Regions from separate parts of the Streptomyces sp. f51 genome, predicted to be linked through region 3. Evidence: riboswitches for the same ligand, from Rfam matches in the RefSeq annotation. Region 3 holds a riboswitch; each other region holds the start of a gene.
What was found. A riboswitch is a leader RNA that binds a small molecule or an ion and turns the genes downstream of it on or off. The one in region 3 is predicted to bind cobalamin.
Positions count from the first base shown of each region.

Region 1: another riboswitch for cobalamin. It lies ahead of WJM95_RS06690 (cobalamin biosynthesis protein); the one in region 3 lies ahead of WJM95_RS00105 (CbtB-domain containing protein).
Region 2: another riboswitch for cobalamin. It lies ahead of WJM95_RS21710 (ribonucleoside-diphosphate reductase subunit alpha); the one in region 3 lies ahead of WJM95_RS00105 (CbtB-domain containing protein).

Region 1 covers NZ_CP149798.1:1,483,521-1,493,970, reverse strand. Annotated here, with positions in the region: gene cobN (cobaltochelatase subunit CobN) at 1-2,663, opposite strand, end outside; gene WJM95_RS06695 (cobyric acid synthase) at 2,660-4,255, opposite strand; gene WJM95_RS06690 (cobalamin biosynthesis protein) at 4,252-5,235, opposite strand; cobalamin riboswitch at 5,341-5,484, opposite strand; gene WJM95_RS06685 (hypothetical protein) at 5,646-5,864, opposite strand; gene WJM95_RS06680 (inorganic phosphate transporter) at 5,884-7,125, opposite strand; gene WJM95_RS06675 (class II aldolase/adducin family protein) at 7,620-8,351, shown strand; gene WJM95_RS06670 (alpha/beta fold hydrolase) at 8,432-9,559, shown strand; gene WJM95_RS06665 (hypothetical protein) at 9,762-10,450, shown strand, end outside.
Region 2 covers NZ_CP149798.1:4,951,583-4,962,032, reverse strand. Annotated here, with positions in the region: gene WJM95_RS21740 (sugar ABC transporter permease) at 1-47, opposite strand, end outside; gene WJM95_RS21735 (extracellular solute-binding protein) at 190-1,473, opposite strand; gene WJM95_RS21730 (GntR family transcriptional regulator) at 1,912-2,676, shown strand; gene WJM95_RS21725 (DUF3311 domain-containing protein) at 2,832-3,095, shown strand; gene WJM95_RS21720 (sodium:solute symporter family protein) at 3,092-4,702, shown strand; gene WJM95_RS21715 (GNAT family N-acetyltransferase) at 4,813-5,331, shown strand; cobalamin riboswitch at 5,384-5,533, shown strand; gene WJM95_RS21710 (ribonucleoside-diphosphate reductase subunit alpha) at 5,666-8,047, shown strand; gene WJM95_RS21705 (ribonucleotide-diphosphate reductase subunit beta) at 8,047-9,060, shown strand; gene WJM95_RS21700 (putative Ig domain-containing protein) at 9,440-10,450, shown strand, end outside.
Region 3 covers NZ_CP149798.1:25,295-35,744, forward strand. Annotated here, with positions in the region: gene meaB (methylmalonyl Co-A mutase-associated GTPase MeaB) at 1-233, shown strand, start outside; gene WJM95_RS00095 (hypothetical protein) at 668-1,519, shown strand; gene WJM95_RS00100 (CbtA family protein) at 1,605-2,363, opposite strand; gene WJM95_RS00105 (CbtB-domain containing protein) at 2,384-2,605, opposite strand; cobalamin riboswitch at 2,643-2,787, opposite strand; gene WJM95_RS00110 (enoyl-CoA hydratase/isomerase family protein) at 2,858-3,931, opposite strand; gene WJM95_RS00115 (cupin domain-containing protein) at 4,066-4,575, opposite strand; gene WJM95_RS00120 (Rrf2 family transcriptional regulator) at 4,718-5,152, shown strand; gene WJM95_RS00125 (DsbA family protein) at 5,197-6,090, shown strand; gene WJM95_RS00130 (ABC transporter substrate-binding protein) at 6,790-8,364, shown strand; gene WJM95_RS00135 (ABC transporter permease) at 8,397-9,425, shown strand; gene WJM95_RS00140 (ABC transporter permease) at 9,428-10,318, shown strand; gene WJM95_RS00145 (ABC transporter ATP-binding protein) at 10,315-10,450, shown strand, end outside.

The DNA of each region.
Region 1 (10,450 bases), 1.5 Mb from region 3:
AGCGCGAGGATCTCCGCGATGTCGTCGCCCTGGGTGCGCATGGCCGAGGTGCCCCACACCGTCAGCCCGACGGACGTCGGATAGTCGCCGGTGTCCTGGAGGTAGCGCTGCACGAGCGAGTCCGCGAGGGACTGCCCGACCTCCCAACTGAGCCGGGAGGGAATGGCCTTGGGGTCGACCGAGTAGAAGTTGCGGCCGGTCGGCAGGACGTTGACCAGCCCGCGGGTCGGTGAACCCGAGGGGCCCGCCGGGACGTAACCGCCGTCCAGGGCCTTGAGGATGTGCCCGATCTCGTCCGTCGTCCGCGCGAGCCGCGGCACGACCTCGCGGCAGGCGAACTCCAGGACCGCGACGGCGTCCGGGAGTTCGGTACCGAGGACCTCCCGGACGAGCGCCGGGACGGCCGCCGTGTCCCAGCCGCGCTCCTCCATGCCGAGCGCCGCCCGGCGGCACAGCTGCTCCAGCAGGTCGATCGCGTCGGCCGCCGAACGGGCCGGGCCCTCCACGAGGTCCGTCAGCTCGACGGGCGCCTTGACCGGGGCGCCCGGCTCGGCGAGCAACTCCTTCTCCACCAGGCCGAAATGCTCCGCGAGCGCGGCGCGCAGACCGGGCAGCGCGTTGGCCGCCCCGCCCCACACCTGCGAGGCGCGCAGCACCGCGAGCACCAGGTTCACCCGCGGTTCGGCCTCCGGCCCGCCGCCCAGGATGTGCAGGCCGTCACGGATCTGCACGTCCTTGATCTCGCACAGATAGCCGTCGATGTGCATGACGAACTCGTCGAAGTCGCCGTCGTCCGGCTGCTCGTCGACATGCAGGTCGTGATGCAGCTCGGCCGCCTTGACCAGGGTCCAGATCTGCGCGCGCACCGCCGGGGCCTTCGTCGGGTCCAGGTCGGAGACCAGCGCGTACTCGTCGAGGAGCTGCTCCAGCTTGGCGAGGTCGCCGTAGGTGTCGGCGCGGGCCATCGGCGGCACGAGGTGGTCCACCACGGTGGCGTGCCCGCGCCGCTTGGCCTGCGTGCCCTCGCCGGGGTCGTTGACGATGAACGGGTAGATCAGCGGGAGTTCGCCGAGGACGGCGTCGGGCGCGCAGCCGCCGCTGAGCCCGAGCCCCTTGCCCGGCAGCCATTCCATGGTGCCGTGCTTGCCCATGTGCACGACCGCGTCCGCGCCGAAACTGTTCTCCAGCCAGCGGTAGGCGGCCATGTAGTGGTGCGACGGCGGCATGTCGGGGTCGTGGTAGATCGCGATCGGGTTCTCGCCGAAGCCGCGCGGCGGCTGGATCATCACGACGACGTTCCCGAACTCCAGGCAGGCGAGCACGATGTCGTCGCCGTCGACGTAGAGCGAGCCCGGCGGCTCGCCCCAGGCCTCCAGCATGCCCTCGCGCAACGCCGGGTCGAGGGTGTCGAACCAGGCACGGTAGTCGGCGAGCGGCACCCGCGCCGGAGCGGCGGCGAGCTGCTCCTCGGTCAGCCACTCCACGTCGTGGCCGCCGGCCGCGATCAGCCGGTGGATCAACTCGTCGCCGTTGTCCGGGTACTGGGTGAGGGCGTAGCCCGCGTCCCGGAGCGCGTCGAGGACCCGTACCGCGGAGGCCGGGGTGTCGAGGCCGACCGCGTTGCCGACCCGCGAGTGCTTGGTCGGGTAGGCGGTGAAGACGATCCCGAGCTTCTTCTCCGCGTTCGGCTTGTGCTTCAACTCCGCGTGCCGCAGGGCGATTCCGGCGACCCGGGCGGCCCGCTCGGGGTCGGCGACGTACACGGGGACGTCGTCGGGGCCCTGTTCCTTGAACGAGAACGGCACGGTGATCAGACGGCCGTCGAACTCAGGGATGGCGACCTGCATCGCCGCGTCCATGGGGGACAGGGCGGCGTCGGAGGCGTCCCAGGCGGCCTTCGACGAGGTCAGGCAGAGCCCCTGGAGCACCGGGACGTCGAGGTCGGCGAGGGCCCCGATGTCCCAGGCCTCCTCGTCGCCGCCCGCCGACGCCTGCGAGGCGTGCGTGCCGCCCGCGGCCAGGACCGTGGCGACGATCGCGTCCGCCCGCCCCAGGATCTCGTACAGGCCGGGGTCGGCCCCGCGCAGCGAACCGCAGTACACGGGAAGGGCGTTGGCGCCGCGCGCCTCGATCGCCTCGCACAGGGTGTCCACGAAGGCGGTGTTCCCGGACAGTTCGTGCGCCCGGTAGAACAGCACGCCGACCGTCGGCCGGCCCTCGGCGTACCCGAACGCGCCGTGCACGCCGAACTCGGCCGTCCGGTGCGGCTCCTCGAAGCCCTCGCCGGTCAGCAGCACGGTGTCGGACAGGAACCGGGCCAGCTCGCCGAGGTTGGCGGGACCGCCCTCGACCAGATAGCGCAGCGCCTCCGCGACCACACCCGCGGGCGCCGACGACTCGGCCATCAGCTCGGCGTCCGGGACGGACTCGCCGCCCAGCAGCACGGTCGGGATCCCGGCCGCCTTCAGGAAGGCCAGACCGTCCTCCCAGGCCCGCTTCCCGCCGAGCAGCCGTACGACGGCCAGGTCCGCGCCCTCGACCAGCGAGGGGAGTTCGCCGGTGACGTCCACCCGGGTCGGATTGCCGATCCGGTAGGCGGCGCCGCTGGCGCGGGCGGCCAGCAGGTCCGTGTCGGCGGTCGACAACAACAACACAGTGCTCATGCGGGTGCTCCCGGTGGAATGAAGGGCAGTCCTCGCGGCGCGCCGGACTCGATGAGCCGCCACAGCGCGTCCGTGTCCGCGTGTTCTTCGATCAGGTCGCCGAGCCGGTCCAGCTGCTCCTCGCGCAGCGCCGCGAACGACGTGTCGGGGGCCGGCACGAAGCGGCGGCCCGCGGTGGCGGCCACCTCGCGCAGGAAGGCCCGCCGGAAACCGTCCGACTCCAGGGAGCCGTGCCAGTGCGTGCCCCAGACGGAGCCGACCCGGCAGCCGTCCAGACCTGCTCCCGCGGCGTCGGACATGAAGGTCTCGCCGCCGGTGACCTCGGCGACGCCGTGATGGATCTCGTACCCCTCGACGCGCTCGCCGAGGGCCTCGCCGACCGGACGGGCCAGCGTCTTCTCCCGCGCGAACCGCACGCGTACGGGCAGGAGTCCGAGCCCGTCGACACGGCCGGCGCGGGACTCGACGTCGTCCTCGATGTGCTCGCCGAGGAGTTGGTAGCCGCCGCAGACGCCGAGGACGGGACGCCCCTCGGCGGCCCGGCGCGCGATGGCGTCCGCGAGGCCGCGCTCGCGCAGCCACCGGAGCGCCCCGACCGTGCCCCGGGTCCCGGGCACGACGACGAGATCGGCGTCGGCCAGTTCCTCGGCCCGGTCCACGAACCGCACGACGACGCCGGGTTCGGCGGCCAGCGCGTCGACGTCGGTGAAGTTGGACATCAGCGGGACCGCGCAGACGGCGACCCGCAGGACGTCCTCGCCGACGGGGGAGGAGACCGCCGACTCGCGGACCGCCCCGCGCAGCGAGACGCGCAGGCCGTCCTCCTCGTCGATGCCGAGCCCGTGCTGAAAGGGCAGCACGCCGTAGGAGCGCCGCCCGGTGAGGCCGTGCAGCATGTCGAGCCCCGGCTCCAGCAGGCTGACGTCCCCGCGGAACTTGTTGACGAGGAACCCGGCGACGAGCGCCTGGTCCTCGGGGGACAGCAGCGCGACCGTCCCGAAGAACGAGGCGAACACCCCGCCCCGGTCGATGTCGCCGACGACGAGCACGGGAAGCCCCGCGTTGCGCGCCACCCCCATGTTCACGATGTCGGTACGCCGCAGATTGATCTCGGCCGGACTGCCGGCCCCCTCGCAGATCACCGCGTCATACGTGCCCCGCAACCGCTCAAGACAGTCGAGGACGGTCGCGAGGAGTCCCTCCCGGTGCCCGCCGCGCAGCCGGTCCCCGGTCGGGGCGCTGCCCGGAGGGGGGTCCGTCAGGGCCCCGGGCGTCCCGAAGAACCCGCGCGCGCTCATCTCGCCCACCGGCCTGCCCATCAGGACGACCTGACTGGTGCGGTCGCCGCCGGGCTTGAGCAGCACGGGGTTCATCAGCGCGGTCGGCTCCACGCGGGCGGCCTGCGCCTGCATGGCCTGCGCGCGCCCGATCTCGGCGCCCTCGCGGGTCACGAACGAGTTCAGCGACATGTTCTGCGCCTTGAAGGGCGCGACCTTGACGCCCTGGCGCACCAGCCACCGGCAGATCCCGGCGGTCACGACGCTCTTGCCCGCGTCGGAGGTGGTCCCGGCGATCAGCAGCCCGCCGCTCATGCGGTGCGCCCCTTCCTGGTGGACGGAACCGGAACCGGGGCCCGTCCGGCTCCGGTGAGCAGGATCCGGCCGGCGGCGCTCACCCCGAGCGCGAGCCAGCCGACCCGCCGGGAGAGCCGTACGGCCCGTTCGATGTCGTGGACCTGGACGGCCCGCCCCGTGCCGTTGAGCACGGGCCGGTGCTCGACCCGTCCGCCGTACGAGAGGGTGCCGCCGAGCCGTACGCCGAGCGCGCCGGCGAACGAGGCCTCCACGGGACCGGCGTTGGGACTCGGATGCCTGCGGGCGTCCGTCCGCCAGGCGCGCACGGCACCGCGCGGGTCGGATCCGGCCACCGCCGCGAGGACGGCGGTCAGCCGGGCCCCCGGCCAGCCGGCGACGTCGTCGAGCCGGGCGGAGGCCCAGCCGTAGCGCCGGTAGCGGGGGGACTTGTGCCCGACCATGGCGTCGAGGGTGTTCACGGCGCGGAAGGCGACGAGCCCGGGCACACCGGCGACGGCGCCCCAGAACAGGGCCCCGACGACGGCGTCGGAGGTGTTCTCGGCGACGGACTCGACGACCGCGCGCGCGATCCCGTCGGCGTCCAGGGCCTGGGGGTCGCGTCCGCACAGATGCGGCAGCCGCTCCCGGGCCGCGCCGAGGTCACCGGCCGCGAGCGCGCCGCCGACGGCCCGCGCCTCACGGCCGAGGGAGGTCCCTCCGACGACGGACCAGGTGGCGGCCGCGGTCAGGGCGATCGAGGCGGTACGCGAGGGGCGTACGCGGCGGCTCGCGAGCGCGGCGAGTCCGGTGGCACCGCCCACGCAGACGGCGGTGTGCAGGGCGCCCCACCCCCGGTGGTCCCGCCACAGTGCGCGCTCCACGGCGGCGGCGGCCCGCCCGAACGCGGCGACCGGATGCCCTCGGCGGGGATCGCCGAGCAGCAGGTCGCCGAGAAGGCCGGCGGCGGCGCCGTACGCGAAGACGCGATCGGCACGCACGGGGTCAGCCGGCCGTGGGGTGGAGCGGAACCCTCGTACTCAGCGAAACGGGCAACGGGCAGCCGCGCATGGCGATATGTCCTCACTCAGGGTGTCCACGCCCTGGTTCGACGAGACCGGCGGTGAGAGTTCCTGGCTCCCGGGGAGTTTCTTCCCCGATGACAGTGGCGGGACCGCGCCGGATTCGCACCGGCTTCCTCTCATGCCGCCGTACTTGGCTCCGGCAGTCCACCACGGGGTGCGAACGGCCGTCAACTGGCTGTTGACCTGCGGAGGGACAGTGTGCGCAGGCCCACATACGCGTGGGGTGCGGGACGGTGATCCGTCCCGCACCCCACGCGCGGTACCGCTCGGCCCGGCCCGGTTCCGGGCCGCCGGGGCCTGCCGTCGCGACAGGCCCCTGTGGCGGGCTACTTGGTGATGATCAGGGAGATGCCGTACGCCACCGCAGCGGCGCAGGCCGCGAAGCAGACGTAGGCGCCGGTGGCCGCCGCGACAGCGGAACCGCCCTGGGCCGACTCCTTCTTGGCGAGGCCGGCGACGCCGAGGGTGAAGAGGGCGACGAGGGCCACGGTCACTCCGAGGCTGACCCCGAAGACGGACCCGAGGGCTGACCAGTCGATGTTCATGCTGTTGCTTCCTTTGGTCTCAGGCCACTCGGGACTGGGCCGACGGGTTCGCCGTGGGCTCGGCCGGAGCCGGGATGGTGGCCGTGAGGCCTTCGGCCACGGAACCGGCCGGGGGCGGGGTGACGGCGGCGATGGCCTGCGTCACCACACCCGCGGGCTCCTCGGCGTCGTTCACGTTGTTGTGGTCGATCACCTCGCGGCGCGAGCGGCGCCAGATCGCGAAGCTGGAGCCCACCAGGAAGACGGCCACGAGCGCGGTGCCCCAGGCGCCGAAACCGGTCACCCATTCGGCGCCGGCGCCGACCAGGGCGGCGGCGGGCAGGGTGAGGACCCAGGCGACGACCATGCGCTTCGCGGTGGACCAGCGGACCACGCCACCCTTGCGGCCGAGGCCCGCGCCCATCACGGAACCGGAGACCGAGTGCGTGGTGGAGAGGGAGAAGCCGATGTGCGACGAGGCCAGGATGACCGTGGCCGCGCTGGTCTGGGCGGCGAAGCCCTGCTGCGGCTGGAGGTCGGTCAGGCCCTTGCCCATCGTGCGGATGATGCGCCAGCCGCCCAGGTAGGTGCCGAGCGCGATCGCGAGACCGGCGGAGAGGATGACCCAGACCGGCGGGTCGGAGTCGGGAGCGACGGCGCCACCGGCGACCAGGGCCAGGGTGATGATGCCCATCGTCTTCTGCGCGTCGTTGGTGCCGTGGGCCAGCGAGACCAGGCCCGCGGAGGCTATCTGGCCGGCGCGGTACCCCTTCTTGGTGGCCTTGGTGTCGGTGTCACCGCTCAGCTTGTACGACAGCCGGGTGGCGACCATGGCGGCCAGACCGGCGACGATCGGGGCGGCGACGGCGGGCAGAAGCACCTTGCCGACCAGGACGTCACCGTGCACGGCGCCGGTACCGGCGGAGGCGATGGTGGCGCCGACCAGGCCGCCCATGAGGGCGTGCGAGGAGCTGGACGGGAGTCCGACGAGCCAGGTCACCAGGTTCCAGAGGATCGCGCCGACCAGAGCGGCGAAGATCACCTCCGGCCGGATGCCGGCCTCGTCGACGAGGCCCTTGGAGATCGTGTTGGCGACCTCGACGGAGAGGAAGGCGCCGACAAGGTTGAGGGCGGCGGACATGGCCACCGCGACCTTGGGCTTGAGTGCGCCGGTCGAGATGGTGGTGGCCATCGCGTTGGCGGTGTCGTGGAAACCGTTCGTGAAATCGAACACGAGAGCGGTGACGATCACGATTCCGAGGAGGAGCGTGATGTGTTCCATTTACCCAGGCTTCTGTTGGACGTCAGTGGCAGGTGGACCGTAGGCAACCTGGGTGAACGGAAGATGAACTGAGCCGGACGTCGTGGTGTCCCGAACGGTGGAATGGCATTCCGCTTGTGTTGGGGCGGGGTTCGGTGGGTTCGAACGGATTCGGAATTCCGTACTCCGCTTGGGGTCCGGGCCCGGGGTCCGCGGCCCGGTCTGAGGGGGGTTCAGGTGACGAGATCCGTGTCACGCCCAGGTTGTAGCCGTCGTCACACCGCCCGAAGGCCCGAAGGGGTCGCCCGGCGGAGGGTGTTCGGGCGCCCCCGGCGCCGTAGCGGGTCGACCACGCGGTGTGATCCGCGGCAAATGTCCGACCTCGGCAACGTCGATGATCCGTTGGTCTGATGTGACTCAAATCACATACAACCGTGGGCTCTTGGCGGGTCGTATACGTCCCGGAGCCCGCCCGTACGGGGTGCGCGGAAGGCCGTGGCTGGCAGGATCGCGTCATGACTGAGCGGCACCGGGACGCGCGGGACGGACACGAGCACCGACGGACGACGGGCGGCCCCGGCGAACCGCCCCCGGCGGAGGACCGGGACACCCTCCGGCGGGCCTGGGACGAACTGGTCTCGACGGCCCGCCGCACGGTCGCCGACGGACTGGTCGTCGGCACCTCCGGCAACGTCTCGGTCCGCGTCGGCGCCACCGTCCTCGTCACCCCCACGGGCGTGCCCTACGACCGGCTCACCCCCGACGACATCGTCGGCGTCGGCCTCGACGGCGGGCAGGTCCTCGGCACACTGCGCCCGACCAGCGAACTGCCGATGCACCTCGCCGTGTACCGCGGCACGGAGGCACGGGCCGTCGTCCACACCCACGCGCCGCACGCGACGGCCGTCTCGCTCCTCGTCCCCGAACTCCCGCTCGTCCACTACATGGCGGCCGCCATGGGCGGCCCCCTCCGCGTCGCCCCCTACGCGGCCTACGGCACACCGGAGCTGGCCGCGCACACGCTCAGGGCTCTGGACGGCCGCACCGCCTGCCTCCTCCGCAACCACGGCACCATCGCCCACGGGGCCTCGCTCGACCAGGCCTACGACCGCACGGCCCAGCTGGAATGGATGTGCCGCGTCTGGCTCCTGGCCTCCTCGGTCCCCGGCCTCACCCCCGCACTGCTCTCACCGGAGCAACTGGCGGACGCGGGAGAGCGGCTGAGGGGCTACGGCCAACAGGGCTGAGCCCCCCGCGCGAGTGCCGGGCGTCACCCCTGGAGGCGTCTCCGCTGGCCGATGGGCCGGTACCCCGGGAAACTGGTCGGGTGCGCACCCTAAGAGCCACGGCAGCGGCCGTCACCGTAGCCATAGCCGCGGGCGCGGCCTCCGTGGCGGCGGGCCGGCTGGCCAGCGACGCCGCGCTGAAGACGAGGCCCGGCAAGCCCCTGCCCACCGAGCCCCGGCTCACCGTGCACGCGACGACGTCGGGCGGGATCACCCTCACCAGGGCCCTCGCCTCCCGGCGCCCGGGAACCTACGGCCTCGCCGGCGACGGCTCCCACGCGGTCGTCGGCCCCCTCCAGAACTCCGTGCCCCACACCGCCGACACCGTCGTCCGCACCCTGGAACGCGTCACGCACGGATCCCTGGAGCCCGGCGACAAGGTGTGGCTCACCCCCAACCTGTACGTCGGCGACCCCGGGTCCGCCCTCGGACTCGAACACGCCGACGTCGACGTGCCCGGAGAACTCGGAGCCCTGCCCGCCTGGTTCGTGCCCGCGGTCCGCGACACCTGGGTCATCACCGTCCACGGCCTGGGCGCCACCCGGGAACACCCCATGAACCTGATGGGGTTCCTGAACGACCGGCACTTCCCCGTCCTCGACCTCGCCTACCGCGGCGACCTCGGGGCACCCCGCCCGCCGGACGGCCTGAACCACCTCGGCGAGACCGAGTGGCGCGACCTCGACGCGGCCATCCGCTACGCCGTGCGGTTCGGCGCCGAGCGCGTCGTCCTCTACGGCTGGTCCACCGGCGCCACCATGGCCCTGCGCGCCGCCGCCCACTCCGCGCTGCGCGAGCGGATCTCCGGACTCGTCCTGGACTCGCCCGTCCTCGACTGGGAGACCACCCTGCGCGCCCTCGCCGGCGCCCGCCACACCCCCGGCTTCCTGCTGCCGCTCGCGGTGCGCGCCGCACAGGGACGCACCGGCGTACGCGGAGACCGCATCGCGCACGCCGCGCACCCCGACCAGGTCAAGGTGCCGACCCTGCTGGTCCACGGCCCGGACGACCGCATCGCCCCCTGGGGCGCCTCCCGCCGCCTGGCCGCGAGCCGCCCCGACCTCGTCACCCTGCACACCGTCCCCGACGCCCCGCACGGCGCCATGTGGAACGCGGGACCGGCGGCCTACGAAGAGGCCCTGCGCCGCTTCCTCACCCCCCTCATGTAGCCCGCGGCACCCCACCGGACGCCCACCGCCACGGCCCCCGGGCCGGCACGGGGAACCCGCTTCCGGTCGGCGTCCCGGCCACTGTGCCCGGCCCGCTCTCCCGCGTGCCGGGCACCCCGGCGGGGCCCCGCTGCCGCCGCCCCCGTGGCCTGCGAGGGCATTCCGTTTGGGTTTTCGGACTGTCAACCGCAAGACTGCACCCGTGACGTCCCGTAACCCGCGCGACTCCAGGCTCCGACTCGTCAGCCCGCGGTCCCTCGCGACCGCCCCCCGAGCGGTGACCCAGCGCCGCACCCGCCGCCCCGCACCGCGACCGCCGGAAGGCACACCGCCGCCGGCCGAACTCGCCCGCATGGCGCGCACCGGCCTGTCCGACGCGGCCCGCGTGGCGCGCTGGGCCGACGCCGCCCTGCGCCCGGGGCGCGACGGCGCGAACCCCGACGGCAAGGGCACCCTCTCCGACGCCACCGCCGAACGGGCCGCCGCCGATCTCGGACTCACCCCGGTCCAGGTCCGCGCCGACTGGGACACCGCCCGCCTGGCCGGCCTCATCGAGGTGCACGGCGGCGACGCCCGCCCCGGATGGCGGCTGCGCGCCTGGAGCCGCGACGACAGCGCCGTCCTGCGCGGCTGGGTCGCCCTCTTCGACGCCTGGTCCCTCGCGTACCCCGAACCGGCGGACCGCGAGCCCGCGGCCGTCGCCGAGGTCGTCTCCGCGATGCCCCAGGTCCTCTCCTTCCTCCAGCTCTCCGCCGGACCCGTCCCCGTGGACCAGCTGCTCGACCTCCTCGGGCAGCGCGTCACGGAACTGCGCACCGAGCGCTGCGAGATCTCCTACGGCCCCGACCCCGGGACCGACCCCGCCCCCGAGCCCGCGGAGGTCCCGGACGC
Region 2 (10,450 bases), 4.9 Mb from region 3:
CGCGGCGGCGGCACCTTGGCGTGGGTGGTCGTGTCTGCGGCACTCATCGCGCGCTCCTCAGCGGTCCCTCAGGTCGTACGAAAGCGAAGGCCCGTACGGCCGGGCGGCCGGGGCTGCCCCGGCCGGGCCGTACGGGAGGCAGGGCCCCGTCCCTCCGTGGCGGAGGACCGACGGGGCCCTGCTCTCAGGTCACTTGGTGTTGATGACCTTGTCGATCGCGGCGTCCGCTTCCTTCGCGGCGTCCGCGACGGACTTCTTGCCGGTGCCGATGTTCTGGAGCATGGTCTGAAGGACCTGGGCCTTCTCGACCTGGCCCCAGCCCGGCGCCATCGGGACGAACCAGCTGGACTCGGCGGCGGTCGCCGGAACGGCCGTCTTCGGGTCGCTCTGGAGGCTGACGAGGTCGGTCTTGTTGTTGGGCAGGTTGCCCTTGCCCATCAGACCCTTCTGGCCCTTGGCGCCGGTGAACGCGTTGATCCACTCGGCGGCGACGGCCTGCGCCTTCGACTTCACCGGGACGGCGAGGTCGGAGCCGCCCAGGAAGACCGGGAGGTTCTTGCCGGACGGGCCGGGCATCACGAAGTTCTCGAGGTTGCCCTTGAGCTTGCCGGTCTTGTCGCTCTTCGGGTCCTCGGCGGTCGCGCCCTCCCAGGCGGCACCGAAGATCATGCCGGACTTGCCCTGGCCGTAGACGATGTAACGGTCGGACTCGTCCTTGGTCTTGTCGCCGTGCATGTACTTGTCGACGATGGTCTTGAACTCGTTGAGACCCTTGACCGACTCGGGCGAGGAGAGGTTGGCCTTCCACTGGCCGCCCTCCTCCTTCGCGATGGAGCCGCCGGCGTCGTAGACGAAGGACATGGCCGCGTACCAGTCGCGGGTGGGCTGGTACCAGGCGCTGAACTTGCCGCCCTGCTTCTTCTGGATCTTGTCCAGGTCGGAGGTGAGCTCCGCGTACGTCTTCGGCGTGGACTTCACGCCGACCGAGGCCGCGATGTCCTTGCGCCAGTTGCCCACGCGGCCACCGGCGTAGTACGGCACGCCGTAGGTCTTGCCGTCGTAGGTCACGGACTCCTTGAGGCCGTCGAGCCAGGCGCTCGAGTTGTCGAACTTCGACGCGTCGAGGGGGGCGAAGGCGCCCTTGACCATGTAGCCGAGCATCTCGGTGTTGCCCATCTCGACCACGTCCGGCGCCTTGTCGGTGGCGAGGACCGCGTCGAGCTTGGTGTTCTTGTCCGGCCAGCCGTAGTACTCGTGCTTGATCTTGATGCCGGGGTGCTTCGCCTCGATCGCCGAGTCGGCCTGCTTGACCAGCTCGGGCCAGTTGTTCTGCGCGTCGACCGTGAGCCAGACCGTCAGCTCCTTGGCGTCCGCGCCCTTGTCCGACCCCCCGGACTTGTTGTCGTTCCCGCACGCCGCGACGGAGAACATCATGCCCGCGATACCGATCGCGGCTATCAGCTTGCGCTTCACGCCACCCTCCTCAGGGATGCCACAAACCCCCCTGCTCCCCCGCGGTGACATAAGCCGTGTACCGCCCGTGGGGCCGGGACTGGACCAATGGTGTAGACCAGTACCCGGAGCTTGGCCTAGACCTAGGGGGGTGTCAAGGGTGTGTAAGCCCGTCCAGTCGGCCGTTATGGGACCTACATATGCAAGGACCTTTAAGTAGCCAAGCGGCACAAAATACGGCCGAGTTCGCGGCCTGCGAAGGAACCGCTCACGGACCGTGCACGGCGGCTCCGGTCCCACGGTCTGCGCGCGATGGACTAGACCAACGAGTGCGCCGACGGTATATAGAGGGGATCACGGAGCGTGCGGGGAACACGCGAACAGCAAGCCGTGCCACGATGTGAGCCGTGGCCGACGACATGGCGGTCGCATCGGCATCCGGAGCCGGGAAGGCAGAGCATGAGCACCGACGTCAGCAGTGCGGAGAACGAGGGTGGGGCGCCCATCCGTACCGCGCGCGTGCCCAAGTACTACCGCCTCAAGAAGCATCTGCTCGACATGACGGACACGCTGCCGCCCGGTACGCCGGTGCCGCCGGAGCGGACCCTCGCCGCCGAGTTCGACACCTCGCGGACCACGGTGCGGCAGGCCCTCCAGGAGCTGGTCGTCGAGGGCCGGCTCGAACGCATCCAGGGCAAGGGCACCTTCGTCGCCAAGCCGAAGGTCTCCCAGGCGCTCCAACTGACCTCGTACACCGAGGACATGCGCGCCCAGGGCCTCGAACCCACCTCGCAGCTCCTGGACATCGGCTACATCACCGCGGACGACGCACTCGCCGGGCTGCTCGACATCTCCGCCGGCGGACGCGTACTGCGCATCGAGCGGCTGCGCCTGGCGAGCGGCGAGCCCATGGCCATCGAGACGACCCACCTCTCGGCCAAACGCTTCCCGGCCCTGCGCAGGTCGCTGGTCAAGTACACCTCGCTCTACACCGCGCTCGCCGAGGTGTACGACGTCCACCTCGCCGAGGCCGAGGAGACCATCGAGACCTCGCTGGCGACCCCGCGCGAGGCCGGGCTGCTCGGCACGGACGTGGGCCTGCCCATGCTGATGCTCTCCCGCCACTCGCTGGACCGGCAGGGCGAGCCGGTGGAATGGGTGCGCTCGGTGTACCGCGGCGACCGGTACAAGTTCGTCGCCCGCCTCAAGCGCCCGCAGGACTGAGCGGTACGGAGCACTCCGCGGGCACGGGGCACACCCCCGTGCCCGACACGAACCCTCCACACCCGCCGCCGCGCTGCGGTGTTCCCTAAAGCCTGACCGTCCCCTAGATTGCCTGCGCGTTACCCAGGTGATCGATGAGGGGACGGAGACGACCTGTGTCAGACCTGCCCGAAGTGAAACCACCGGTGGTGACACCGGTGCGTGTGGTGATCGGCCTGTGCCTGCTCGCGCCCTTCGTGGCGATGCTGTGGGTCGGCTCCTACACGAAGACCGACCCGGCGTTCATCGGTATCCCGTTCTTCTACTGGTACCAAATACTGTGGGTGCCCCTCTCCACGCTGCTGACCGTGACCGCGTACCAGCTGTGGCGGCGTGACCAGCGGGCCCGCACCTCCGCGAAGGAGGGTGCGGAAGCATGAAAGACGGTGTGAACGGCGTCGCTCTCGGCGTCTTCATCTTCTTCTTCCTGGCCGTCACGGCCATGGGCTTCCTGGCCGCGCGCTGGCGCAGGGCCGCCGACGAGCACACGCTCGACGAATGGGGCCTGGGCGGACGGTCCTTCGGCACCTGGGTGACCTGGTTCCTGCTCGGCGGCGACCTGTACACCGCGTACACCTTCGTCGCCGTGCCGGCCGCGGTCTACGCGGCGGGCGCGGCCGGCTTCTTCGCCGTGCCGTACACGATCCTGGTCTATCCGCTGATCTTCACCTTCCTGCCCCGCCTGTGGTCGGTCTCGCACCGGCACGGCTATGTGACGACCTCGGACTTCGTGCGCGGCCGCTTCGGCTCCAAGGGCCTGTCCCTGGCCGTGGCCGTCACCGGCATCCTCGCGACCATGCCGTACATCGCGCTCCAACTCGTCGGCATCCAGGCCGTCCTGGACGTGATGGGCGTGGGCGGCGGCGCGTCCTCCAACTGGTTCGTCAAGGATCTGCCGCTGCTCATCGCGTTCGGTGTGCTGGCCGCGTACACCTACTCCTCGGGGCTGCGGGCGCCCGCACTGATCGCGTTCGTGAAGGACACGCTGATCTACATCGTGATCGCGGTGGCGATCATCTACATCCCGATCAAGCTCGGCGGCTTCGACGAGATCTTCAAGGCGGCGGGCGCCAAGTACACGGCCGCGGGCGCCGGCGGGCTCGTCCCCGCCGAGGCGGGCCAGTGGACGTACGCCACCCTCGCGCTCGGTTCGGCGCTCGCGCTGTTCATGTATCCGCACTCGGTCACCGCGACGCTGTCCGGCCGCAGCAGGGAGGTGATCCGCCGCAACACCACGATCCTGCCGCTGTATTCGCTGATGCTGGGCCTGCTCGCCCTGCTCGGGTTCATGGCGATCGCCGCCGGGGTGAAGGTCACCAACGGCCAGCTGGCCATCCCCCAGCTCTTCGAGAACATGTTCCCCGACTGGTTCGCGGGTGTCGCGTTCGCCGCCATCGGCATCGGCGCGCTCGTCCCCGCGGCCATCATGTCGATCGCGGCCGCGAATCTCTTCACCCGCAACATCTACAAGGACTTCATCAATCCGGCCGCGACCCCTCGGCAGGAGACCAGGGTCTCCAAGCTGGTCTCGCTCCTGGTGAAGGTGGGCGCCCTGGTCTTCGTCCTGACGATGGACAAGACCGTGGCGATCGACTTCCAGCTGCTGGGCGGCATCTGGATCCTCCAGACGTTCCCCTCGCTGGTCGGCGGTCTCTTCACCCGCTGGTTCCACCGCTGGGCGCTGCTGGGCGGCTGGGCGGTCGGCATGCTCTACGGCACGATCGCCGCCTACGGAGTGGCCTCCCCGACCCAGGCGCACTTCGGCGGCAGCGCGAAGGACATCCCCGGCATCGGGGAGATCGGTTACATCGGCCTGACGGCGTTCGTCCTGAACGCGGCCGTGGCCGTGGTCCTCACCTTCGTCCTCAGGGCGCTCAAGGCCCCGGAGGGCGTCGACGAGACCTCCCCCGGGGACTACACGGCCGACGTGGGCGATGTGGGCGTCGAGACCGAACTCCCGCCGGCGACGGCGGACGCGAGCCACTAGAGGACACCGGTACCGGCCCGCGGGGCCGGGTCCCACGTCAACCGCGAGCGACGGGCCGCCGGAGGAAAACCGGCGGCCCGTCGCCGTGCCGGTCGGGCACACTCGCCCGCATGGACATCGTCATCCGGCCGGCGCGGCCCGAGGAGTACCCCGTCATCGGCGAGATCACGGCCCGGGCCTATCTCGGGGACGGGCTGCTCGACTTCGGGGAGAGCGACGCGTACCTCGGAAGGCTGCGGGACGTCGAGAGCCGGGCGGCCGTCGCCGAGGTGCTCGCGGCCGTCGAGGGGGACCGGGTGCTCGGCAGTGTGACCTTCGTTGCGGACTCCGGGCCCATGGCCGACTTCGCGCGCCCCGGGGAGGCCGAGATCCGGATGCTGGCGGTCGCGCGCGAGGCGCGCGGCCGGGGCGCGGGCGAGGCCCTCGTGCGCGCCTGCGTCGCGCGGGCACGGGCCCTGGAGGGCTGCACGCGGCTCGTGCTGTCCACCCAGCGCACCATGCGCGGCGCCCACCGCCTCTACGAGCGCGTCGGCTTCACCCGTACCCCGGACCGCGACTGGAACCCCCTTCCGGAGCTCGACGACATCCGGCTGCTCACCTACGAGTTGGCGTTCCGGCACGCTGCGTAGCGCTCTTGGATGTCGAGCGGACACAACATGTGGGGGCAGTCCCGAAGCCCGGCACAAGATGTATGCTCATGGTCGCTGTCGCCGCAGGGGAATCCGGTGCGAATCCGGAACTGTCCCGCAACGGTGTACTTGTGCGTGTTCGCGTCTGCGTGTGCCCGTACTCGCGTCAGTCCGAGGACCTGCCGACAGCGCGCCCCGGCCGTCCGGCCCGGGTGCCGATGACGTCCGGGCCTCGCGGAATGGGCCGGTGGACGCGGTGCGCTGCTGCCCGAAAGCGCTCCCGTGTGCCCCCTGCCCGCCCGTGAGGCCCCGTGCCGAGCGAGGAGAGCCCCACGTGACCATCGCGCCAGCCGATCCGGCTTCAGTGACCGCGCAGCAGGCCCCGGTGGAGACCGACGGTCCCGGAACCGTGCTGCTGCGGACCCTGACGGATCTGACCGCCGACCTCCCCGACGCCGACCCCGGCCGGGTCGCCGCCGCGGCGCTGCGGGGCCGGTCCGCCCGTGCCGACGAGGCCGAGCTGCGCGAACTGGCCACCGAGGCGGCCGCGGGCCTCATCTCCGAGGACCCCGCCTACTCGCGGCTCGCCGCCCGGCTGCTCGCGGTCACCATCGCCGCGGAGGCCGCCTCCCAGGGCGTCACCACCTTCTCCGAGTCGGTCGCCGTCGGCCACCGCGAGGGCCTGATCGCCGACCGTACGGCCGCGTTCGTGGAGCTGCACACGGACCGCCTCGACACGCTGATCGACACCGAGGGCGACGACCGCTTCGGCTACTTCGGACTGCGCACGCTGCACAGCCGCTACCTGCTCCGGCACCCGATCACCCGCAAGGTCGTCGAGACCCCCCAGCACTTCATGCTGCGGGTGGCCTCCGGTCTCGCGGAGGACGACACCGTCCGCTCGGTGGACGAGGTCGCCGCGCTCTACCGGCTCATGAGCCGCCTCGACTACCTGCCCTCCTCCCCCACGCTCTTCAACTCCGGTACGCGGCACCCCCAGATGTCGTCCTGCTACCTCCTCGACTCCCCGCTGGACGAGCTGGACTCCATCTACGACCGCTACCACCAGGTGGCTCGGCTGTCGAAGCACGCCGGCGGCATCGGCCTGTCGTACTCCCGTATCCGCAGCCGCGGTTCGCTGATCCGCGGCACCAACGGGCACTCCAACGGCATCGTCCCGTTCCTGAAGACGCTCGACGCCTCGGTGGCCGCGGTGAACCAGGGCGGCCGGCGCAAGGGCGCGGCCGCGGTCTACCTGGAGACCTGGCACTCCGACATCGAGGAGTTCCTGGAGCTGCGCGACAACACCGGTGAGGACGCCCGGCGTACGCACAACCTAAACCTCGCGCACTGGATCCCGGACGAGTTCATGCGCCGGGTGAACGAGGACGGCGTCTGGTCGCTGTTCTCCCCCGCCGACGTGCCGGAGCTGGTCGACCTGTGGGGCGACGAGTTCGACGCGGCCTACCGCAAGGCCGAGGAGGCGGGCCTCGCCCGCAAGACGATCCCGGCCCGCGACCTCTACGGCCGCATGATGCGCACCCTCGCGCAGACCGGCAACGGCTGGATGACCTTCAAGGACGCCGCCAACCGGACCGCCAACCAGACGGCGGAGCCTGGCCACACGGTCCACTCCTCGAACCTGTGCACCGAGATCCTGGAGGTCACGGACGACGGCGAGACGGCGGTCTGCAACCTGGGCTCGGTCAACCTCGGCGCGTTCGTGACCGGCGGGGACATCGACTGGGAGCGGCTCGATCAGACCGTGCGCACCGCGGTGACCTTCCTCGACCGCGTGGTGGACATCAACTTCTACCCCACCGAGCAGGCGGGCCGCTCCAACGCCAAGTGGCGCCCGGTCGGCCTCGGCGCGATGGGCCTTCAGGACGTCTTCTTCAAGCTGCGGATCCCCTTCGACTCGCCCGAGGCCCGCGCGCTGTCCACCCGGATCGCCGAGCGGATCATGCTCGCCTCGTACGAGGCCTCCGCGGACCTCGCCGAGCGCAACGGTCCGCTCCCGGCCTGGGAGAAGACCCGTACCGCCCGCGGCGTGCTGCACCCGGACCACTTCGACGTCGAGCTGAACTGGCCGGAGCGCTGGGCGGCCCTGCGGCAGCGGATCGCCGAGGTCGGCATGCGCAACTCGCTGCTGCTCGCCATCGCGCCGACCGCCACCATCGCGTCCATCGCGGGCGTGTACGAGTGCATCGAGCCGCAGGTGTCGAACCTGTTCAAGCGCGAGACGCTGTCGGGTGAGTTCCTCCAGGTCAACTCGTACCTGGTGGCCGAGCTGAAGGCGCTCGGCGTGTGGGACGCGCAGACCCGTGAGGCGCTGCGCGAGTCCAGCGGCTCGGTGCAGGGCTTCACCTGGGTCCCGCAGGACGTCCGCGACCTGTACCGCACGGCGTGGGAGATCCCGCAGCGCGGTCTGATCGACATGGCCGCCGCCCGCACCCCCTTCCTGGACCAGGCCCAGTCGCTGAACCTGTTCCTGGAGACGCCGACCATCGGCAAGCTCTCCTCGATGTACTCCTACGCCTGGAAGGCGGGCCTGAAGACGACGTACTACCTGCGTTCGCGCCCGGCGACGCGCATCGCCCGCGCGGCCCAGGCGCAGGCGCGCCCCGAGACCGTCATCCCCGTCCAGCAGGCCGCCGACCCCGACGCCGTCGCCTGCTCCCTTGAGAACCCCGAGTCCTGCGAGGCCTGCCAGTAATGAGCTCAACCGAGAAGAACCTGCTCGACCCGGGCTTCGAACTCACCCTGCGTCCCATGCGCTACCCGGACTTCTACGAGCGCTACCGGGACGCGATCAAGAACACCTGGACCGTCGAGGAGGTCGACCTCCACTCGGACGTGGCCGACCTCGCGAAGCTGACGCCGGGCGAGCAGCACATGATCGGCCGGCTGGTCGCGTTCTTCGCGACGGGCGACTCGATCGTGGCGAACAACCTGGTGCTGACGCTGTACAAGCACATCAACTCCCCCGAGGCGCGGCTGTATCTGAGCCGTCAGCTCTTCGAGGAGGCGGTGCACGTCCAGTTCTATCTGACGCTGCTCGACACCTACCTTCCCGACCCCGAGGACCGCTCGGCGGCCTTCGACGCGGTCGAGAACATCCCCTCCATCCGCGAGAAGGCGCAGTTCTGCTTCAAGTGGATGGACTCGGTGGAGAAGCTGGACCGGCTGGAGACCAAGGCGGACCGCCGCCGCTTCCTGCTGAACCTGATCTGCTTCGCCGCGTGCATCGAGGGGCTCTTCTTCTACGGGGCGTTCGCGTACGTCTACTGGTTCCGCAGCCGGGGTCTGCTGCACGGCCTGGCGACGGGCACCAACTGGGTGTTCCGCGACGAGACGATGCACATGAGCTTCGCCTTCGAGGTCGTCGACACCGTCCGCAAGGAGGAGCCGGAGCTCTTCGACGACCTGCTCCAGGAGCAGGTGACCGACATGCTGCGCGAGGCCGTCGAGGCCGAGCTCCAGTTCGGCCGTGACCTGTGCGGCGAGGGCCTGCCGGGCATGAACACCGACTCGATGCGGCAGTACCTGGAGTGCGTGGCGGACCAGCGCCTCCAGCGGCTGGGCTTCGCCCCGGTGTACGGCTCCGAGAACCCGTTCTCGTTCATGGAGCTCCAGGGTGTCCAGGAACTGACCAACTTCTTCGAGCGCCGGCCCTCCGCGTACCAGGTCGCGGTGGAGGGCACCGTCGACTTCGACGAGGACTTCTGACGGCCGCGGTCGCCCTGACCGTTCGTCACCGGTGAAAGCCGGGCCGCCTGTTGCGGCCCGGCTTTCGTCACGTACTGCCCCCGCGCCTCCAATCGCCGTGCCAATCCCCTCCCATCAAGCGGCAAAGTTCTTCCGGCACGGCTGTTCGCACCTCGTTCCCCCCGGCTACGTTCTGGCCGTCCCGTCACGCCACGCACCGAGGGCACACCGGGACGACTGATTTGGCATGCCCATGACGTGTCTCTCCACGTTCACGCTACGCGCGTCACGGGCGTGCCGATTCAGAGCGCCGAGAACCCCACTTCCGGCCCTGGCACCGCGAACGGCCTCACCCGGGCCGAAGCGGCACCGGCCTCGAACCGATGGAGGCGACACCCCCATGCGTTCCCAGCGCCCGATACCCGCCGGCAGACCGGCCCGGAGCCTGCGAAGACTCCTCACCACCGCCCTCCCCGCCCTGGCGCTCGGCCTGGCCGGGTTCACCGCGGCCCCGCCCGCGAGCGCGCAGCCCGCGCCGGCCCCCCACGTATCGCGCACCACCCAGAACGCCCGGGCCCTCACCGACCCCTCCCGGCAGACGGTCCACGCGACCGGCAGGGCCGGCCAGAAGGTCGCGACCAAGCACCTGTGCGCCGAGGCGTCCAAGCCCGGCCAGATGTCCTGCTTCGCCCAGCGCCGTACCGACATCGCGCAGAAGCTCGCGGCGAAGGTCTCCCCCGACGCCGCCGCCGCGGTGTCCGGCCTCAGCCCGGCCAACCTGCACAGCGCCTACAACCTGCCCTCGACGGGCGGCTCCGGCATGACGGTCGCCGTGGTCGACGCCTACAACGACCCCAACGCGGCCTCCGACCTGGCCACCTACCGCTCGCAGTACGGGCTGTCCGCCTGCACCGTGGCGAGCGGCTGCTTCAAGCAGGTCAGCCAGACGGGCTCGACCACCTCGCTGCCGACGAACGACACCGGCTGGGCGGGTGAGGAGGCGCTCGACATCGACATGGTCAGCGCCGTCTGCCCCAACTGCAACATCATCCTCGTCGAGGCGAGCTCCGCGAACGACTCCGACCTCGGCATCGCGGAGAACGAGGCGGTCGCGCTGGGCGCGAAGTTCGTCTCCAACAGCTGGGGCGGCTCCGAGTCCTCCTCGCAGACCAGCGAGGACACCTCGTACTTCAAGCACCCGGGTGTCGCCATCACCGTCTCCTCGGGCGACTCCGCCTACGGCGCCGAGTACCCGGCGACCTCCCAGTACGTGACCGCCGTCGGCGGAACCGCGCTGAGCACCTCCTCCGGCACCCGCGGCTGGACCGAGTCGGTCTGGAAGACCAGCAGCACCGAGGGCACCGGCTCGGGCTGCTCCGCCTACGACGCCAAGCCCGCCTGGCAGACCGAC
Region 3 (10,450 bases):
AGCAGCACCGGAAGCTGCTCGACTCGACCGGCGCGCTCGCCGGGAAGCGGCGCGACCAGCAGGTGGACTGGACCTGGACCATGGTCCGGGACGAGCTCCTGGGCCGTCTGCACGCCGATCGGGCGGTACGGGCCGTCGCTCCCGATCTCGAACGGCAGGTCCGCGAGGGCGGGTTGACGGCGACGCTCGCGGCGGAGCGGATTCTGAAGGTCTTCGGCGGCGAGAGCCGCTGACTCGAACGGCGGTGGCGGGGCAGGTCGGAGCCCGGCCACCGCTCGGACCCGCGGTCGCGGGCCGGACACCGCACCCGTGCTCCGGCCCCGCCCGCCGCGGCGCCGGGTGACCGCTCGAACGGTCCCCGAAGCGGCCGCGGCCGCCGGGCGCACCGCACCTCATGAACACGGGCCGCCCGGCCGCCGTACACAGGAGCACCGGAAACCTTCCGGTGCTCCCACTCTTTGGCCCTCAGGCGTCTCGCCCCCGGGCCTTCGAGCCGGACGGTCGTTGCTATCGGGCGAGGTGCAGACGGTGCCGAGAACCAGAGTGGGATCAGCACGGGCGCGGTACGTCAATACGTATGCCGCGCGTGTTCAGGACGCGTTCAGGTTGACCTTGTCAAGGTTCGACAGAGATCAAATCCCCCACACACCGCAGGAGCACCCTTTTGATGACGCAGTCCGTGATGAAGAAGCTGCCCGAGGTGACTCTGGCCTTCTGGATCATGAAGATCGCCGCGACGACCCTGGGTGAGACGGCGGGTGACCTGTTCGCCCAGACCCTCAAGCTCGGCTACTTCGTGACCACGATCATCCTGTTCCTGCTGTTCGTCGTGACACTGGTCGTCCAGCTCAGGTCCCGCCGGTACAACCCGTTCTTCTACTGGACCGTGATCCTGTCGACCAGCATGGCCGGCACCACGATGTCCGACTTCATGAACCGCGACGCCAGCGCCAAGTACCTCTCGGGCGGCGCCACTTCGCTCGGCTGGGGCCCGCAGGGGCTCGGTCTGGGCTACCCCGAGGGCGCGGCCATCCTGATCTCGCTCCTCCTGGCGATCTTCCTCGCCTGGAAACTGAGCGGGATGACCTTCCAGATCCGGGACATCGTCACCTTCCGCGGCGAGGCCCTGTTCTGGTCGGCGATCCTCGTCTCCAACACCCTCGGCACGTCGATGGGCGACTTCCTCTCCGACAGCTCCGGCCTCGGCTATCTGGGCGGGGCGCTGCTCGTCACGGGGCTGCTGGCGGTGCTCGTCGCGCTGATGAGGGTTCCGTCGGTGTCGAACGTCCTGCTGTTCTGGATCGCGTTCGTCCTCACCCGCCCGCTCGGCGCGACGGCCGGCGACTTCCTCACCAAGCCGCTCGCCAAGGGCGGACTCGACCTCGGCACCGCGGGCTCGTCGGCCGTGCTGCTCGTCGTCCTGTTCGGCCTCATGGCCTACGCGCAGGTCCAGGAGCGCCGGGGTGCCGAGCCCGGTCCGGAGGCGGAGGCGGTCCGGCAGGAGGCCGGCAGCCGGTGAGACCGGCCTCGGGCCCGTCTCCGCGGGCATGACGTGAAAGAGCCCCTCGGACGGTTCCGAGGGGCTCTCTCACGTACTGGAGGACTCAGCCCGCAGTCGGAACCGTTCGCCCGGAGGCGACGGCCGCGGGCTTGGGGTTGAGCATGCGTTCGGCCAACTCGCCGAAGACCAGGCCGAATCCGGCCCACAGGACGGTCTGGATGGCCAGGGCGGAGAGCCTGAACCGCCACAGCAGGGTGGCCGGGAAGTCCTTCGGCACCTCGTTGATGACGGGCAGGAACGCGTAGGCCAGGCCGATCGCGACGGCGAAGGCGGCGACCGCGGTGACGGTGGCGTACCAGGTGCCGAGGCTCGGGGCGAGGCGCTTGCCGAGGATGGTGGCACCCACCGCGAGGAGCACGCTGAGGACCATCATCAGGAAGTACAGGGCGGTCCGCTTGCCGATGGTGTCGGGGTCGCCCACCGACGGCGGGTTGGCCGGGTACTTCAGGAACGGCACGACGTACACGGCCAGGAGCGCGGTCCCCGACAGCAGGAGCGCGGTCGCGCGCGGGCCGAAGCGGCCCACGCGGCCGAGCGCGAAGCAGTAGGCGAGGGCCGCGATGCCGCCGAAGGAGACGCCGTAGACGAGGACGCCGGTGGCGAGACCCGCGGTGGACTGGAGGCTGCGGGAGACGAGTTCGACCTCGTGCCCGTGTGCGTGGGAGTGGGCCTCCTCGAAGCCGATGGCGCTGTCGACGGTCGGTTCACCGAGCAAGTAGGCGACGACCAGGGCGAGTACACCGGCCGCCAGGCCGGCGAGCATGCCGCGCACGAGCAGGTTTCTTACCGTTGCGGAGTTCATGATGAGCGCTCTCCCTCGCGTCAGTGGCAGGGGAAGCCGAGCAGGTGGCGGGCGTCGTGGACCCACTCGTGGACGTCCTCGCCGGAGACGACGGAGGTGGCGCCCTGTTCGGCGCCGACGAAGTACAGAAGGACCAGCATCAGGATGCCGAAGAAGACCGCCCAGGGGACGATCGCACCGATCGGCAGCTTGGCGGGGAGAGCGGAAGGGGTGGCTGTCGGCGGAGCGACGGTCTGCGCCATGGCAGGACCTCCTCGGGAGTTCGCGTCCCATCTCGGTGGTGCACAGGATGTCGTCTACGGGTCTGACTCACGCGGCGCCCGGTGTGGCCGGGCGTCGCGCTCACAGTGGCGCGACCGTGCCGGATTTCCGCCGGCTTCCGTCTTGACGTCATCGATATCGCACCGACCGTACCGTGTGCCGCGCGGCTGGCCAAGACCGCGCCAACCGGGGTGATCTTCCTCTCGTCCCAGGTGACGGGTCCCCGCCGACCGTCAGAAGCCGCCGTCGGACAGCCCGAGTTCACGCTCGCCGAGCGGGGCGAAGAAGCGCTCGACGTCGGCGTCGGTGACCTCGTCGAGGGTGGCAGGGGACCAGCGCGGCCGACGGTCCTTGTCGATGATCTGGGCGCGGACGCCCTCCACCAGGTCGGGGGCGGACAGGGCCGCGCAGGACACCCGGTACTCCTGGTTCAGCACCGCCTCCAGGGATCCGAGCCTCCGGGCCCGGCGCACGGCGGTCAGGGTGACCTTCAGGGCGGTGGGCGACTTGCCGAGCAGGATCTCCGCCGTCTCCTTGGCCTCCGGGTCCCCGGCCGCGAGCAGTCGGCGGATGATCTCCTCGACCGTGGCGGCGCCGTAGCAGGCGTCGATCCACTCGCGCCGCTCCCCGAGCCCCGCCGGGGGCGCGGGCCGCGTGTGCGCGGCCAGTGCCTCCGCCACGGGCCGGTCCGCGAGGTCGGACATCAGCCGCGGCAGCGCGGCGGAGGGCACGTAGTGGTCGGCCAGTCCGCACAGGATCGCGTCCCCGGCACCGATCGAGGCGCCGGTCAGGGCGAGATGGGTGCCGAGTTCACCCGGGGCCAGGCCGAGCAGCCGGGTGCCGCCGACGTCGGGGACGAATCCGATGCCGGTCTCCGGCATGGCGACGCGCGAGCGTTCGGTGACGATGCGGACGCCGCCGTGCGCGGAGATCCCGACGCCGCCGCCCATGACGATGCCGTCCATGACCGCCACGTAGGGCTTGGGGTAGCGCGCGATCCGGGCGTTGAGGTGGTACTCGTCCCGCCAGAACGCGGCGGAGGCGGTGCCGTCCCCGTCCCGCGCGTCGTCGTGGACGACCCGGATGTCTCCGCCCGCGCACAGCCCGCGCTCCCCCGCGCCGGATACGACGACGATGTCGACGGCGGGGTCGTGCTCCCAGACGGTGAGCGCCTCGTCGATCCGGCGCACCATCGCGTGGTTGAGGGCGTTCAGCGCACGGGGCCGGTTGAGGGTGAGGTGGGCGGCCCGTCCGTCGGTGCGGAGCAGGACGGAGTCCTCGGCGCCCGGCGCCCCGGTGCCGTTCACTGGGACGCCTCCGCCGGACGGCCGGCCACGATGACGCGCATGATCTCGGTGGTTCCTTCCACGGTCGGTTCGATCCCGCCGGTCACGGCGATCTCCCCGCTACGGTACCCACCGGGCGACCGGGCCCCGTCCCGTCAGGCCTCCTCGCCCTCCCCGAGCGCGTACAGGCGCGGCAGGTTGACCACGATCGCCTCCTGGGTGCTGCGGGCGATCACGACGACGGCCTCCTCTTCGGAATCCGGGTTCTCCTCGCGGTGCGGAACGAACGGCGGCACGAAGATGTAGTCACCGGGCGAGGTGCGCAGGCGTACCTCCTCGGGCCCGTCCCCCGAGTCGTCGACGAAGACGAACTCGGGGTGCCCGCTCACCACGTGGATCGCGGTCTCGGACTCTCCGTGGTGATGGTCCGAGGACGCGGTGGAGGGGGCGACGTGGGTCTGGCCCATCCACAGCTTCTCGGATCCGACGGTGGTGCCGCTGACGGCGGCGAATCGGCGCATGCCTCCCGTCTGCGCCGTGTCGCCGTCGAGGGCGTCGGCGCGGATGTGGTGCAGACGGGCGCGCAGAGGGCGTCCGGACTGCGCTGCGGCGTCCGGGAGATGGGGGTGGAAACCTTCGCCTGGGGTCGTGGGCGGCTCGCTCATGGACGGGGACGCTAGAGCGGCCCGGAAAAGGATGTCAAGAGGTGTCCATTGCCATTCACCTGCGGCAATGTTCCCGCAATGTATGCGGGGAAGCGATGGAGACCCGGTCGGCGGACGCCGCCGTGTCAGGCATCATGTGCGCATGCATATCTCCGCGAAGGCGGACTACGCCACGCGGGCCCTGCTGGAGCTCGCCCGCGAACCGGCCCGCCCGCTCACCTGCGAGTCCATGGCCTCCTCACAGCACGTTCCGTTCCGGTTCCTCAAGTCCGTGGTGGGCGAGTTGCGCCGGGCAGGACTGGTACGCAGCCAGCGTGGTTGCGAGGGCGGGTACTGGCTCGGCCGGCCCGCCGACGAGATCACCCTGCTGGACGTCGTACGCGCCGTGGACGGTGAGCTGATCACCTTGCGGGGCGAGCCACTGGCCGGGCTCGACTACCCGGGGCCCGCCTCCGGACTCCCCGGGATATGGCGCCGTATCGAGGCCGACGCGGCGGCGGTGCTGGGCGGGACGACGCTCGCCGCGCTGCTGCCCGCCGGCGCGGCCGGGCGGATGGACCGGGAGGGAGCCGCGTGAACCGCGCCCCGGGCGGGACGGCGCCCGAGGCGGACGCCGGGGACATGGTGGAGGTCGTGGAGTACACCGACCCGCTGTGTCCCTGGGCCTGGGGATCGGAGCCGGTGTTCCGCGGGCTGCGCGCCGCGCTGGCCGGCCGGGTCCGCTGGCGGCGCGTGTACTGCGTCCTGTTCGAGGACGACGACGACCCGCCGCCCGACCCCGCCGCGGAGACCGCCTGGTACGCGCGGTACGTCGAGGACGTCGGCGCCCACACGGGGGCCCCGCGGGCGCGGCGGCTGAGCCGGGTCGCGGCGAGTTCCTGGCCCTCCTCGCTGGCGGCCAAGGCCGCGGAGCGGCAGGGCGAGGAAGTGGCCGAGCGGGTGCTGCGGCGGCTGCGGGAGAGCGTGTTCGTACGGGGTGAACCGGCGGACACGGCGGCGCTGGCACTGTCCGCGGTCCGGGGCGTGCCCGGCCTCGACCATGGGCGGCTCGCGGCCGACGCGGCGTCAACGGCCGTACGGGAAGCGGTACTCGCCGACCGGGCCGAGGCGCGCCGACCGGTCGCCGAGGTCCTGTCGGTGCGCGGCGGCTCGCCGCATCCCGGCGCCGCGAAGGAGACCGCCGAGGGCGGGCACCGCTACGCGCTGCCGACGCTCCTGGTGCGCGCTCCCGGAGGTCATCGCGTCGTCCCCGGCTGGCGGCCGTACGAGGAGTACGCGGCGGCGTTCGAGGAGTTGAGCCCCGTGCTGCCGACGAGGCCCGCGCGGCCGGCGGCGGAGGAGGCGCTCGCGCGGTACCGGAGCCTGACCGGCCCCGAGGCGGCGGTCCTGAGCGACGGTCCGTGGCCTCCCCGGGACGCCGTGCGCGTCGAGACCGGCAACGGCCCGCTGTGGCTGCACCCGGACGAGGCCGCCGTACACCCGGCGCGCGACGGCGACGCTCCCGCGGCACCCTGAGGGCCCTCCGGCGGACGGCCCGACGCTCTTCCCGCCGACGGGCGGTCCGACGGTCCTCACGCGGCGGTCGGGCGTGGCGGACGATCCGGTGGTCTTCCCGCCGACGGGCGGCCGACGGTCCTCGCGCGGCGGTCGGGCCGTGGCGGACGACTCGGTGGTCTTCCCGTCGGCCGGCGGCCGTCGCGACCGGGTGGGGCGCATCCCCGCGTCCCCGCGGCCTTCTGATCAGCGGTCAGCACCCGTCCCGCCCAATGAGACACCAATTGGTGTCCATTGACAGCCGTCGAGAACCGGCCCCAGGATGTGCACCATGCTCACGACGCACCCCGGCGTGGTGTGCCGCTACGTGGACCTGCGGCGCACTTCCAGCGCTCTCTGTCGCTGACCGCCTGCCGACCACGGCCTCCAGGCGCCTGACTCCCGTCCCGCCGGTACCGGCCCTCCGCCGTACCGACGTGCGGTCGCCGTCATCGCGCGCCGCCCTCTCGGCGTTCCTCCGCCTCTCCTCCCCCAGTCTCCCGGCTCGCCCCACGGCCTGCCGACGCCCTCTGCCCTGACACGGCATGCCTCCGTGTGCGCCCAAGCACGCACAGGCATGCCCGGCGCCGGGCTGCGCGTCGCCCGCCGTCGGAGTCCGCCGTCCTTCGCTCCCCCCCCGTCGCCCCGGCGTGGGCGGGAGCTCTCGCAGAAAGCGAACCGATGTCCGGACGCATCACGCCCCGCACCTCCACAGTGGCATCCCGTTCCTCCCGGCGCCCCGGTCGGCTCCGCGCGGCCGCCCTGGGAACCGCCCTCGCCTCCGTGCTCGTCCCCGCGCTGAGCGCCTGCGGCGGCGAGGCCGCGTCGGCCACCGGCTCCGCCGCGCTGAAGTGGACCTCCTCCTACTTCCCCGCCCACTGGGACCCGGTCGTCAGCGGCAGCGGCGCCCAGTTCCGTGAACTCGCCCTGGTATACGTCTCGTTGACGCGGACGGACGAGCACGGCAAGGCGGTCCCGGACCTCGCGAAGAGCTGGGACTACAACGCGGCAGGCGATGTCATCACCTTCCATCTGCGCCCGCACCTCACGTTCAGCGACGGCACACCGGTCGACGCCGCCGCCGTCAAGGCAGCCATCGAGCGGGCCAAGAAGCAGAAGAACTCCGCCCTGTTCGGCGATCTGACCTCCATCAAGTCGGTGGACGCCCAGGGTCTCGACACCGTGATCCACCTGAGCCAGGTCGACTACCAGATCCCCCAACTGCTGGGCGAGCGCGTCCTCCAGATCGCCAGCCCCAAGGCCGCGGCGTCGCCCGAGAAGCTGGACCAGAGCCCGGTCGGCGCGGGCCCGTTCGTCGTCACCCAACTCGTCCCGGGCACCAAGGCGGTGCTGAAGAAGAACCCGGACTACTGGGACGCCAAGAACATCCACATCGACCGTGTCGAGCTGAGCTCCGCCCCGGACGCCTCCACCGTCGTCTCCGGACTCCAGACCGGCGTCTACAACTTCGCCGACATCGCGCCCAGTCAGGCCGACGCGGCCAAGAAGGCCGGACTCGACGTCTTCGTGCAGCCCGGCTTCAACGCCTCCAACCTCAGCCTCAACACCAACAAGGCGCCGTTCGACAACGACAAGGTCGTCGACGCGGTCCGCTACGCGGTGAACCGTCAGGAGTTCGTCGACAAGCTGACGTTCGGCTACGGCTCGGCGACCGACCAGCCGTTCCCCAAGGGCTACGTCGCCTACGACCCGCAGTCCGAGAACGCGTACCCCTACGACCCCGCGAAGGCCAAGAAGCTGCTGAGCGAGGCCGGTTACAAGGCGGGCGCCCTCAAGCTCAACCTGGTCATCCCGGCCGAGGACCCCCAGGCCGAGATCGTGCAGGCGCAGTTGGCGAAGGTCGGCGTCAAGGTCACGATCAAGATAGACAAGAACTGGGCCACCCCGTTCTTCGCCAAGGACCTGACGTTCTCGCTGTACGGCACCACCGGGCGTGACTCCGCGGCGCAGACCCTGACCGCGCACTTCGGCCCCAACGGTCCGCTCAACCTCAGCTCCCCCTACGAGCCGTCCGGCTTCGAGGCGGCCATCGCCAAGGTGCGCAGGACCCCGCTGGACTCGCCGGACTACGCGAAGGTCCTCCAGGCGGCGACCCGGGCCGGCCTCAAGAGCAAGGCGCTGGTCTTCACGTACTCCTCGCCCAACCTCATCGCCAAGAGCAAGTCCATCTCCGCCCTGCCGAAGAACCCGGCCCACATCGACTGGACCGGCGTCACCATCGCCGGCGGCAACTGACCACCCGCCCACGACAGTTAAGGGGGCAACCCATGACGACGACGGAGGCACTGGCCCCGTCCGGTGTCCGTCTCCCGGGCGCCGCGGTCAGGACCGGGCACACCCTGGGCCGTGTTCTGGCCGTCCTCGCCCGCTCGGCCGCGATCTTCGTGCCCGTGTTCGTGGTCGCGACGTTCGTGACCTTCGCCCTGCGGTCGCTGAGCGGGCTGAGCCCGGCGCGCATCCAGCTGGGCGAGGAGGCGACTCCCGCCGCGGTCGCCCGTGTCGAGGCCCACTGGGGCCTCGACCGGCCCTTCCTCGTCCAGTACGGGGACTGGTTCGGGGGCGTCCTGCACGGACGGCTCGGCACGAGCTGGACCAACGGCGCCGACATCTCCACCCTCATCGGCCTCGGCCTGGGCGTGAGCCTGTCGGTGGCGACGTTCGCTCTGATCATCGGTGTCGTCGCGGGGTTCGGCCTCGGCACGATCGCGGCGGTGCGCCGCACCACCTGGATCGACCGGGCGATCACGGGCTTCGTCACGCTGATCTCGGTGATGCCGGCGTTCGTCGTCGGTATCGTGCTCGTCGCGGTCCTCTCGGTGGGACTGCATCTGTTCCCCTCCGCCGGATACGTTCCGGCGGAGGAGGGGTTCGGGCCGTGGCTCGCCCACATCACCCTGCCCGCCGTCGCGCTGAGCTTCGACGTGGTCGCCGACGTGGCCCGCCAGCTGCGCGGCAGCCTCGTGGGGGCCTACCGCGAGAACTACGTGACCGGCGCGGTCGTCCGGGGCCTGAGCCCGCGCCGGATCTTCTTCGGCCATGTCCTGCGCAACGGCCTCGGACCCGCGCTCGCCACCCTCGGACTGAAGTTCCCGGCCCTCGTCGGCGCCTCCGTCGTCACGGAGTGGATCTTCGGGCTCCAGGGGTTCGGGCGGTTCGCCAACGACTCCGCGCAGGCCGGCGACGTCCCCGCGGTGCAGGGCGTCCTCGTGGTGTCGATCGTCCTGGTCGTCGCCTTCAACCTGCTCGTCAATCTGGTGCTGGCGCGCGTCACACCGGCCGCCCGGCGGGGGGTGTGACCATGGTGCGCCGCGTTCTCACCCTCACCTCGGCCCGCATCGCCCTGGCCGTCCTCGTCGCGATCGCCGTGCTCGCCCTGTTCGGGCCGCTCCTCGCTCCGCAGGACCCCCTGGCCACCAGCGACCACACGCTCGCCGCCGCCTCCGGTGCCCACTGGCTGGGGACGGACTACCTCGGCCGCGACGTGCTGAGCAGGCTCCTGGCCGGCTCCCGCGTCAGCGTGCTGGGCTCGCTGGAGGTCGCGTTCACGGCCCTGGCCATCGGTGCCGTCCCCGGCATCCTGTCGGTCCACCTCGGCCGGGTCTTCGAATGGGTCACGCTCCGGCTCGCCGACACGTTGGTCGCCCTGCCGTTCCTGCTCTTCGCCGTCGCCGTCGTCGCGCTGCTCGGCAACGGCCTCACCCAGGCGATGCTCGTCACGGGCGCCCTGGTGTCCCCGCTGTTCTACCGCGTGGCCCGCGCCGCCACCCTGGCCGTCGCCCGCTCGCCGTACGTGGAGGCCGCGATCGTCTCCGGCGCCTCGACCGGCTGGATCGTACGCCGCCACGTGTGGGCCAAGGTGCTCCCGCCGATCGCGGTGGCGCTGGCCCAGACCGTCGGCGTCGGCTTCGTCATCGTGTCGAGCCTGACCTTCCTCGGCATCGGGGTGCAGCCTCCCGCGCCCACCTGGGGCGGTCTGCTCGCGTCCGACCTGGGCTATCTCAGCCACCAGCCGTGGGCACCGCTCGCCCCCGCCCTCCTGATCATGGTCACCGTCTGGGCCTGCAACCTCCTCGCCGACGCCGTCCGAGACGTCTCCGGCGAGGCGGGCCGCACCTCGGCCGGCCGCGCCAGGAACCGACCCGACCGCCGCTCCCAGGCCGGTCCCGCTCCCGCCGGAGGTGCGCGATGACGACCCTGTCCGGGAAACTCCTCACCGAGACCGTGACGGGCGAAGAAGCCCCGGAGACCACCGGGTCCGCTCCCACGGCACCGCCCGAACCGCCGTCCCCCGTGCTGGCCGTACGTGATGTGCGGATCGGGG